3 regions of the Duganella sp. GW821-FHT01E12 genome follow, and region 3 is predicted to be linked to each of the others. Evidence: predicted binding sites of a transcription regulator. Region 3 holds the regulator's gene; each other region holds the start of a gene.
The links. The regulator sigma-54, encoded in region 3, starts transcription at its own class of promoters, with help from an activator protein. The targets are predictions, from matches to a motif close to TGGCANGNAANCTGCTTT.
Positions count from the first base shown of each region.

Region 1: AC07WS_RS25360 (TorF family putative porin) is a predicted target of sigma-54. The motif match lies at 1,071-1,088, and genes of this name have one in related genera.
Region 2: AC07WS_RS04835 (flavin monoamine oxidase family protein) is a predicted target of sigma-54. The motif match lies at 1,334-1,351, and genes of this name have one in related genera.

Region 1 is NZ_JBWKWR010000012.1:21,750-24,982, forward strand. It holds partial or broken gene AC07WS_RS25350 (YifB family Mg chelatase-like AAA ATPase) at 1-563, opposite strand, end outside; gene AC07WS_RS25355 (accessory factor UbiK family protein) at 661-900, opposite strand; gene AC07WS_RS25360 (TorF family putative porin) at 1,178-1,942, shown strand; gene AC07WS_RS25365 (P-II family nitrogen regulator) at 1,954-2,292, shown strand; gene AC07WS_RS25370 (ammonium transporter) at 2,304-3,233, shown strand, end outside.
Region 2 is NZ_JBWKWR010000001.1:1,122,279-1,125,511, reverse strand. It holds gene AC07WS_RS04835 (flavin monoamine oxidase family protein) at 1-1,295, opposite strand, end outside; gene AC07WS_RS04830 (TnsB C-terminal domain-containing protein) at 1,609-3,233, opposite strand, start outside.
Region 3 is NZ_JBWKWR010000001.1:1,000,005-1,003,237, reverse strand. It holds gene AC07WS_RS04325 (enoyl-CoA hydratase/isomerase family protein) at 1-520, opposite strand, end outside; gene hpf (ribosome hibernation-promoting factor, HPF/YfiA family) at 612-971, opposite strand; gene AC07WS_RS04315 (RNA polymerase factor sigma-54) at 1,049-2,527, opposite strand; gene lptB (LPS export ABC transporter ATP-binding protein) at 2,533-3,233, opposite strand, start outside.

The DNA.
Region 1 (3,233 bases), on a different contig from region 3:
GTCACCAGCTGCGCCGTATCGTGGCGCGACAGCATCGTTTCGACCGACCTGGCCGCGAAGTGGCTGCACACCTGGAGCAGCGATTGCGCCGGGTAGATGGCGGCGTTGCCGACCAGCGCCGCCTCGTCGGCGTTGGCCAGCGGCAGGATGAAGGCCAGGGTGCCGCCGTCGCGGCGCGTGGCCAGCGACATCGCCAGCGCGCCGCGTATCGGCCGCAGCTCGCCGGACAGGGACAGCTCGCCGGCGAACTCGTACTGATGCAGGCGGTTGGAGGGAATTTGTTTGGAGGCGGCCAGGATGCCCAGCGCGATCGGCAGATCGAAACGGCCGGATTCCTTCGGCAAATCGGCCGGCGCCAGATTGACGGTGATGCGTTGTGCGGGAAATTCGAATCCGCCATTCTGGATGGCGGCGCGGACGCGGTCTTTGGCTTCCTTGACCTCGGTGTCGGCGAGTCCGACGATGGTGAAGGCCGGCAAGCCGTTGGCCAGATGCACTTCGACGCTGACCTCCTGCGCCTCCATGCCCGCCAGGGCGCGGCTTTTGAGTACGGCTAGGCTCATGGGTTAGCGGACGACCAGTGGGATACCAGCCGCCAGCGTAGCCCAGGCCCGCCGCCGTGTTTTGCGCTAGCCCAAACGGGCGCAGCGCAGACCGGCTTTATTGGCCGGCTTTGGCTTCCAGTTCCGCCAGGCGCGCTTCCAGCGCTTCGAGCTTGGCGCGGGTCTTGGCCAGCACCTGCGCCTGCACGTCGAACTCCTCGCGGGTCACCAGGTCCAGCTTGGCGAATCCCTGGGTCATCATCGACTTGACGTTCTTCTCGATGTCCTTTGCTGGGGAGTTTTCGATGGCCTGATTGATCTTGTTTTGCAAGTCATTGAAAAAAGTATTCATATCCATAATATTCCTTGATCTAACCGGCCAAGCACTGCACCATTGCAGTGCGCTCCAGCCTTATTGTGGTGCGAAATTCGGAAAAATCACCGCCGCACCCATCCCATTCTCACATTCTTTCAAATGCGGTCCCGTTGCCGATGTCGTTCGGCAGCTATCACCTCGACAAGATTAGCTGGCACGCATTCTGCTAAAGAAGTCATGAACGCTCTTATCGCTTCGCTTCACACAGGATTTTAAACCGCAACTGCTAAACAAGTTCAACTACACAAGGAAAACAACTATGAAAAGCTTGAGCAAGAACTTTACCCTGATCGCAGCGTTGACATTAGCATTCGCCTCCATGAGCGCCGGTCTGGCGCGCGCCGAAGACGCGACACCCGCGCCGGAAGCGAAACCCGACAACGAAGTCAGCTTCAACGCTGCCGTTGTCAGCGACTACCGCTACCGCGGCATATCGCAGAGCCGCCTGAAGCCTGCACTGCAGGGCGGCGCGGATTACACCCATAATCCGACCGGCCTCTATGCCGGTACCTGGCTGTCCACCATCAAATGGACCAAGGATGCGGGCGGCGACGGCAATGTCGAATGGGATCTGTATGCCGGCAAACGCGGCGAGATCGTCAAGGACGTCAGCTACGACGTCGGCGGCCTGTATTACTACTATCCGTCCAACGGCCTGCACCCGAACGCCAACACCTTCGAATTGTACGGCCAGATCGGCTACGGCCCGGTCACGCTGAAATACTCGCAATCGACGACCAACCTGTTCGGCTTCGACGACAGCAAGAACAGCGGCTACGTCGACGCCTCCGGCAACTTCGAGCTGACCGACGGCTATGTGCTGAACGTGCACGCGGGCCACCAGAACGTGAAACATAAAGGCGCCTTCAGCTATACCGACTACAAGCTGGGCGTGACCAAAGATTTCGGCGTCGTGACGGTGGCCTTGGCGGCGGTCTATGCCGACACGAAAGCCTACCCATCGCCGGACGGGAAGAACCTGGCCAAAACCGGAGCAGTCCTGACCATTTCCAAAACCTTCTAAGCGAGGCCCGTATGAAACTGATTACCGCCATTATCAAGCCGTTCAAGCTCGATGAGGTCCGCGAGGCCCTCTCGGCGATCAACGTGCAAGGCATCACCGTGACCGAGGTCAAAGGCTTCGGTCGCCAGAAAGGCCACACCGAGCTGTACCGCGGTGCGGAATATGTGGTGGACTTCCTGCCCAAGACCAAGATCGAGGCGGCGGTGGACGACGCCATCGTCGAACAGGCGATCGAAGCGATCGAAGGCGCTGCCCGCACCGGCAAAATCGGCGACGGCAAGATTTTCGTGTACAACCTGGAACAAGTCATACGTATTCGTACCGGCGAAACCGGCAACGAAGCTCTTTAAGGGGAAGATTGATGAAAAAAACTATAACAACGTTGCTGGCTGGGGTTGCAGTTCTGTTCGCGCTGGCCGCGCCGGTGCATGCCGAGGACGCCAAGCCGGCAGCTTCGGCGCCGGTCGCCTCCGCGCCGGCTGCCTCCGCTCCGGCAGCGGCTGCTCCGGCTGCGCCTGAAGCGGCACCCGCCGCCGCCCCTGCCGCCGCGGCCGCCCCCGCGGCGCCTGCCGCAGCGCCGGCACCGGTACCGAACAAAGGCGACACCGCCTGGATGATGGTGTCGACCTTGCTGGTCATCATGATGTCGATTCCCGGCCTGGCGCTGTTCTACGGCGGCCTGGTCCGTTCCAAGAACATGCTGTCCATCCTGTTGCAAGTGTTCACCATCTTCGCGCTGATCATCGTGCTGTGGTGCGTGTACGGCTACTCGCTGGCCTTCACCGAGGGCAATGCCGTCATCGGCAAATTCGACCGCGCCTTCCTGAACGGCATCTGGGATCCGGCCAAGGCCACGTTCTCGACCGCCGCCACTTTCAGCAAAGGCGTCGTCATTCCCGAGTTTGTGTACGTGGTGTTCCAGGCGACCTTCGCCGCCATCACCTGCGGCCTGATCGTCGGTTCCTTCGCCGAACGCGCCAAGTTCACCGCCGTGCTCGCTTTTGTCGTGCTGTGGTTCACCTTCGCCTACCTGCCGATCGCCCACATGGTCTGGTTCTGGACCGGTCCTGACGCGATCAAGGACGCGGCAACGCTGGCGACCGAAACCGCCAAGGCCGGCTTCCTGTGGCAAAAAGGCGCGCTGGACTTTGCCGGCGGCACCGTGGTGCACATCAACGCCGCAGTCGCCGGCCTGGTGGGCGCCTACATGATGGGCAAACGCGTCGGCTACGGCCGCGAATCCATGGCGCCGCACTCGCTGACCATGACCATGATCGGCGCCTCGCTGCTG
Region 2 (3,233 bases), 120 kb from region 3:
ATGGCGGCCGTCTGGTACTGGTAGTACCCAAGCAGCACGCCCTTCTTCTTCTGCCAGCCGTAGGACGGCATCGAGATGGTGTTGATGCCTTTGAGGTCGGTGAGGATATGGCCGCCGTACAGGTGCTCGTCCTCCTCCCAGAAGCGGCGCTTCATCTGCAGGCCGATCTTGCCGACCGGCGCGTAGGCGACCGTGGCGACGGCCTTCTTGAACTTGTCCGAGAAGTCGGTGTCGATCTGGCGCAGCACCGACAGCGGCATCGCCACCAGGCAGTAGTCGGCGCCGATGCTGGCGCTTTTTCCGGTACCGGTGTCCTTGTAGGTGACGGTGACGCCCTTGTCGTTCTGGCGGATAGTCTGCACCTCGGCGCGGTAGCGGATGTTCTTGCCGACGCGCTTTTCAAACGCCTTGGCGATGGCGTCCATGCCGCCGACCGGCTGGAACATGGTGTTCTGCATCGGGAAGTCCTGCACCGCGCTGTAGACGTTGCCCAGCTTGGAGGCCAGCAAATCCTTGAAGCCCAGCGGATCGGACGGCGTGCCCGGTCCCGGCGACAGGCCGGCGCCGGGGTTGACGGTGAAGCCACGGCCGCTGCGGCCCTTGTATTGCAGGTCGGCGCCGGCCAGCTGGCCTTCGTGCGCCAGGTAGTCCAGCAGCAGGCGCTGGTCGTCGGCGGTCAGCTCCTGGTCCAGCTGCTTGTTCTTGACCGACTTGGCCAGCAGCTCGGAGACGTGGCCGCGCATGTCGGCCTTGATCTCGGCCACGCGCATGCGCTTGTCGGCGTAGGGGCCGGCGTTCTCCGAGTAGACGAAGGCGTGGTCGTTATCGTTGACCATGACCTCCAGCGGCACCTCGAACAGCCGCGTGTAGTGCAGCGTGGACTGGTGGTGCAGCGGGATGCGCCATGGGCCGTGGTTGATGTAGTGGCCGTCGTCGAAATCGCAGGTCTGCTTTTCGCCTCCGAGTTCGGTCAGGCTGAAGCCCTTGCGCGCGGTCTGGCAACGGCCGCCGGCGAAGGCGCGCGCCTCCAGGATCTGGCAGTGGTAGCCCAGCTTTCCCAGCTCGTAGGCGGCGGTCATGCCGGCCAGGCCGGCGCCCAGTATCAGCACCTTCTTGCCCTTGCCGCTGCCGCTCAGCGCCGGCGGCGCGGACGCCGTCGAATCCATGCCCATGCCCCAGGCGTTCATGGTGTTGAGCAGCAGGCCGGTGCCGCCGACCGCTGCCGCGCGGTACAGGAAATCCCTTCGAGTAAATGAACTAAACGATTTAAACGATTTTACTGTTTTGCTATTCATCGACGCCCTTTCGTGACTTGCGATTCCATAGCCCCTGTCTAGCAATCGGCGTGCCACGGAGCGGGACAAAATAAACATGCTTCGCCGTTGAAGCGATCCTTATGGCATAAGGCTGAACGACATAAAACAATGTTCTTTCGCTGCCCCATGGCCGGCGCGCCAGAGGCATGAAAAGGCGGCGGCGGCGACAGACTTTATTTGCGCCGGCGGCGCGAAAAAGTCGGATGCGAAGGCGATGCGCCGCACCAGCGAGAGGCGCGCACCGGGATGGAGGGAAGTGGAATGCACGGCGCTGGACAGCGCCGTGGGTGTTTCAGTTGGCGAAGCTGACGACGGCGTGCGTAGTGCTACGTAGGGGCGCTGCTGGGATGGTGGGAACTGGGCGCGGCAGCATGGCGATTTCCGCCGCCGCCAGGTGGCGCTGCGCGCTGCCGCCGTCGGCCATGTGGCAGGCGTGGTATTGCATCGGCGCGTTGGGGTCCAACAAATAAATCATCTCCATGCCGGCCGGATCGTAGGCCACCCGCACATGCCATTGTCCGCGCGAGCGTGCGCGCTCGAACCAGCGCTCGGTGATGGCGCGCGCGCAGGTGTAGGCGATGCCGAACAGCTCGATGCCATCGGCGGTGACGGTGGCCTGCGCCACCGGCATCAGGCTGCAGCGCAGCAGCTGTTCGGGGTAGGTCTTCAGGCTGCCGCCGCGCTGGGCCACGCCCCACTCCCACAGCGCGCGCGGCGTGGCGCGGCCTGCGTGCGGCAGCGGCGCGCTGTTGTTGTGGTACAGGATGCAGTCGATGACGATGCGGGTGAACTGGTCCAGATCGAGCACGCCGTCGAGACGGCACGGCGTTCCGGCGGCGTCCGGGGCCAGCAGCTGGAAGCGCTTGGCCAGCACCGCGCGCCAGTCGTCCGGGCCGTCGTTGGCGGCGACGCAGCGCAGGTTGAAGTTGTTGAGCAGCGTGTCGCGCTGGGCGCCGCCGCTCAGGGCGGCGTGGGTGGAGAGCGTGTCCGGCAGATGGCGGCTGGGCCACTGGCCGGCATCGATGCGGCGGCCGAACTGCTGGCTGTAGCGCTGCTTGTCGGCGCCGCAGTGGGCCAGCGCCAGCATGGCGTGCTGCCAGCTGGCGGCGCCCATGCCGATGTAGACGCCGGCCACCATGCGGCTGAAGGCGTCGACCGCCACGTACACCAGCGGCCGGCCTATGGTCTGCTGGCGGTCGGCGCGCGAGACCAGCTGCACCTCGGCGCGCACCACGTCAAGGTGGAAGCAGGCGCCGGGGCGGCCGTCGATCTGCGGCTGCCGGTCGCCGTCGATGACGCCATGGCCGGCGGAGGAGCCGGGGCCCGCGCCGCCGTCAGCCCCGGGGCCGGCGATGACGCCCGCGACCAGACCGGCTCCCGCCGGCTGCGGCCCGCGCGCGGTGGCGGCGGCGCTGCGGCGCGCCACCTCCGGCGGGCGGTCGTCGTCGTGGTCGAGCCAGTAGTTGAACTGGCCGAAGGTCGGCAGCACGGCCGCCGGCGCGTCCGGCGCGGCCAGCACGCGGCCGCTGCCGGCGTCGATGCGGCGGCCGCCGAAGAAGTCGGCCAGCATCTGCTGGTAGGCGCCCAGCCGCGAGAACTTGGCGTGGCCCGCCGCGTAGTGCGCGATGGCGACGCGGAAGGTGCGGCGGATTTCCTCGTCGGCGTTCAGGCCCGGGCCGTCGCCGGCGCCGTTCTTGCGCGGGCGGCCGCGCTTGACGCCGGCCGAGGCCTGGCGCACCTTGCCGCGCCCGCCCGAGTTGCAGTAGTCGGGCAGCAGCGCGTTGGGCGTCTGCCCGCGCTGCCAGTAGCGGCGCAGGTAGCGGTAGATGGTCGGATGGGAGACGCCGTGGGCGATGGTGGCCTGCGCCACCAGCTGGCCGCGCAGGCGCGCCTCGTAGATGCCCGGCTCCTGCGCCA
Region 3 (3,233 bases):
CGCCGGTCACGCCCAGATAGCAGCCCAGCTTGCCCGGCGCGCGCGACAGGAAGTAGCTGCCGCCCACGTCCGGGAACAGGCCGATGTTCACTTCCGGCATGGCCATCTTGGTCCGCTCGGTGACGATGCGCACGCGGCAATCGGGGCCGCCCTGCGCCACGCCCATGCCGCCGCCCATGACCACGCCGTCCATCAGCGCGATGTAGGGCTTGGGATAAAAATGGATCAGGTGGTTGAGCGCGTACTCCTCGGTGAAGAAATCCTCCACCAGCGCGCTGCCGCCCTGCGGCGTGGCGCGGCCGGCGTCGTAGAAGAAGCGGATGTCGCCGCCGGCGCAGAAGGCCTTCTCGCTGCTGCTGCGGATGACGACGGCCGCGATGCCGCTGTCGTCGCGCCACGCCATCAGCGCCTGCGTGATATCGCGCACCATCGCCAGCGATAAAGAGTTCAAGGCCTTGGGCCGGTCCAGCGTGATGTAGCCGGTTCCGTTGCTGACGCTGGTGTGGACGTATTCGCTCATGAGGTCGCAGGATAGTGGTGAAAACCCTATTCTATGCGGGCGCAAAAAAGGGCGCCAGTGCGCCCTTAGTTTGATGGTGCCGAGGCCGTTGTTATAGGGCGGCGGCAGCGGGTTCGTAGCTATCCGGGAGATGCTTGATCGCATCGTGGCCGTGCTCTTGGACCTTGGCTTTGTACTTCATGACCTGCCGATCCAGCTTGTCGACCAAGGTGTCGATGGCGGCGTACAGGTCCTGGGACAGGCTTTCCACGTAGACGGTCTTGCCCGACATGCGCAGGTTGATTTCAGCCTTCTGGCGTTTCTCTTTCTCTTTAAGGTTATCTACAGTCAGGATGACAGCAATATCAATCACTTGATCAAAGTGGCGGGTGACGCGTTCCAGCTTGCTCTGCACGTATTCACGGATGGCCGAGGTCACTTCGAGATGATGTCCACTGATGGTGAGATTCATACACACTCCTAAAGATGATGTCGCTTCTTACGGTTAGTGCGGGGCCCATTGCTACCGGGCGCGCAGGAACCAAGGAACTACAAAGACTTGCGGAGACTGACTGGCGGGATCTTCAACGCTTCGCGATATTTGGCAACAGTTCGTCGCGCAATCACCATGCCTTGTTCTCCCAGCATGTCCGCAATCTTACTGTCGGATAAAGGATTTTTCGGGTCTTCTGCTCCTGTCAATTGCACAATGAGTGCGCGTATCGCCGTCGAACTTGCTTCCCCCCCCGCTTCGGTGGCGACATGGCTACCAAAGAAATATTTCAACTCAAACATGCCATGCGGGGTCAGCATATATTTTTGAGTTGTTACGCGAGAAATAGTGCTCTCGTGTAGACCCAGTGTATCAGCAATTTCGCGAAGCACAAGGGGGCGCATGGCAACCGCGCCATGGGAGAAAAAGTTCTTTTGTCGTTCTACTATCGCTTGTGCGACGCGCAAAATCGTGTCGAAACGCTGGCGCATATTCTTGATCAGCCACTTCGCTTCCTGCAGCTGCGCGCCCATCGCGCCCTCGCCTTTTCCCTGCTTGAGCAGGTTGGCGTACATGGCGTTCACGCGCAGGCGCGGCATGACGTCGTTGTTGAGGCTGACCTGCCAGCCGTTGCGCGCTTTTTTGACGATCACGTCCGGCACCACGTAGTCCGACACGTCCGACGCGAACGCCGAGCCCGGATGCGGATTACACTGGCGGATGACGGTTTGTGCTTCGCGCAAATCCTCGTCGTCGCACACCAACGCCTTCTTCAATTTGTTGAAGTCGCGCTGGGCGAACCAGGTCAAATGATTTTCCACGATGGCCAGCGCCATGCGCCGCGTCACCATCGGTATGCCCGGCAGGCGCTTGATCTGCAGCGCCAGGCATTCGGACGCGTTGCGCGCGCCCACGCCCATCGGGTCGAAGCTTTGCAGCAGCGACAAGGCGGTGCGCAGCTCGTCGAGGTCCACCTCCAGCTCCTCCGGCAGGCGGGCGTGGATCTCGTCCAGCGATTCCTCCAGGTAGCCGTTCTCGTCCAGCGCGTCGATGATCAGCTCGACCAGCGCGCGGTCGCGCATCTCCAGCACCGTCACGCGCATCTGCTCCATCAGGTGCTCGCGCAGCGTGCAGTGGCTGGCCTCCAGTTGCGGGCGCGAATCCTCGTCGTCGGGCGCCTTGCTGCGGCCGGCGTCGCTCCAGTCGACGTCGGCGTCGCTGCTGGTGCTTTCGGTGTCGGCGGCCGGGCCGTCGTAGTTGTCGGCGTCGGCGGCAGGGGCTTCCTGGGCGTTGGGCGGGCCTTCGGGCGGCGCGTCGCCGACCGGGGCTTGTTGGCTGATGGCGCCGTCCGACAGCAGCCGCAGCGAGCGGTCCAGCGGGTCGTCGAGGCGCTCCAGCAGCGGATTATCGGTCAGCAGCTGTTCCAGTTCCTGATGCAGCTCCAGCGTCGACAGTTGCAGCAGCCGGATCGACTGCTGCAGCTGAGGCGTCAGCGCGAGGTGCTGCGACGTGCGCAGTTGCAAAGACTGTTTCATGGGTTTTACATACGGAAGTGTTCACCCAGATACACGCGACGCACCGATTCGTTGGCGATGATGTCGTCTGGCCGGCCTGAAGCCAATACCGTGCCCTGGTTGATGATATATGCGCGGTCGCAGATGCCCAGCGTCTCGCGCACATTGTGATCGGTAATGAGGACGCCGATGCCGCGTTCCTTGAGGAAGCGCACGATGCGCTGGATCTCAATCACGGCGATCGGGTCGACCCCGGCGAATGGTTCGTCGAGCAGCACGAAGCGCGGGTTGGTCGCCAGTGCGCGCGCGATCTCCACGCGGCGGCGCTCGCCGCCCGAGAGCGACAGCGCCTGGTTCTCGCGCAGCTTTTCGATCTGCAAATCGGCCAGCAGGGTATTGAGCCGTTCATCAATGGCAGCCTTGGATAAAGGCTTGCCGTCCACTTTCTGGATTTCGAGGACGGCGCGGATATTTTCTTCCACCGTCAGCTTGCGGAACACCGACGCTTCCTGCGGCAGGTAGGACAAGCCGAGCGAGGCGCGGCGGTGGATGGGCAGCGAGGAGATGTCGGTGCCGCTGATGTCGATGCTGCCGGCGTCCGACGGCACCAGGCCGACGATCATGTAGAACGAGGTGGTCTTGCCGGCGCCGTTGGGGCCGAGCAGGCCCACCACTTCGCCGCATTCGACCTGCAGCGAGACGTCATGCACGACCTGGCGCTTGCCGT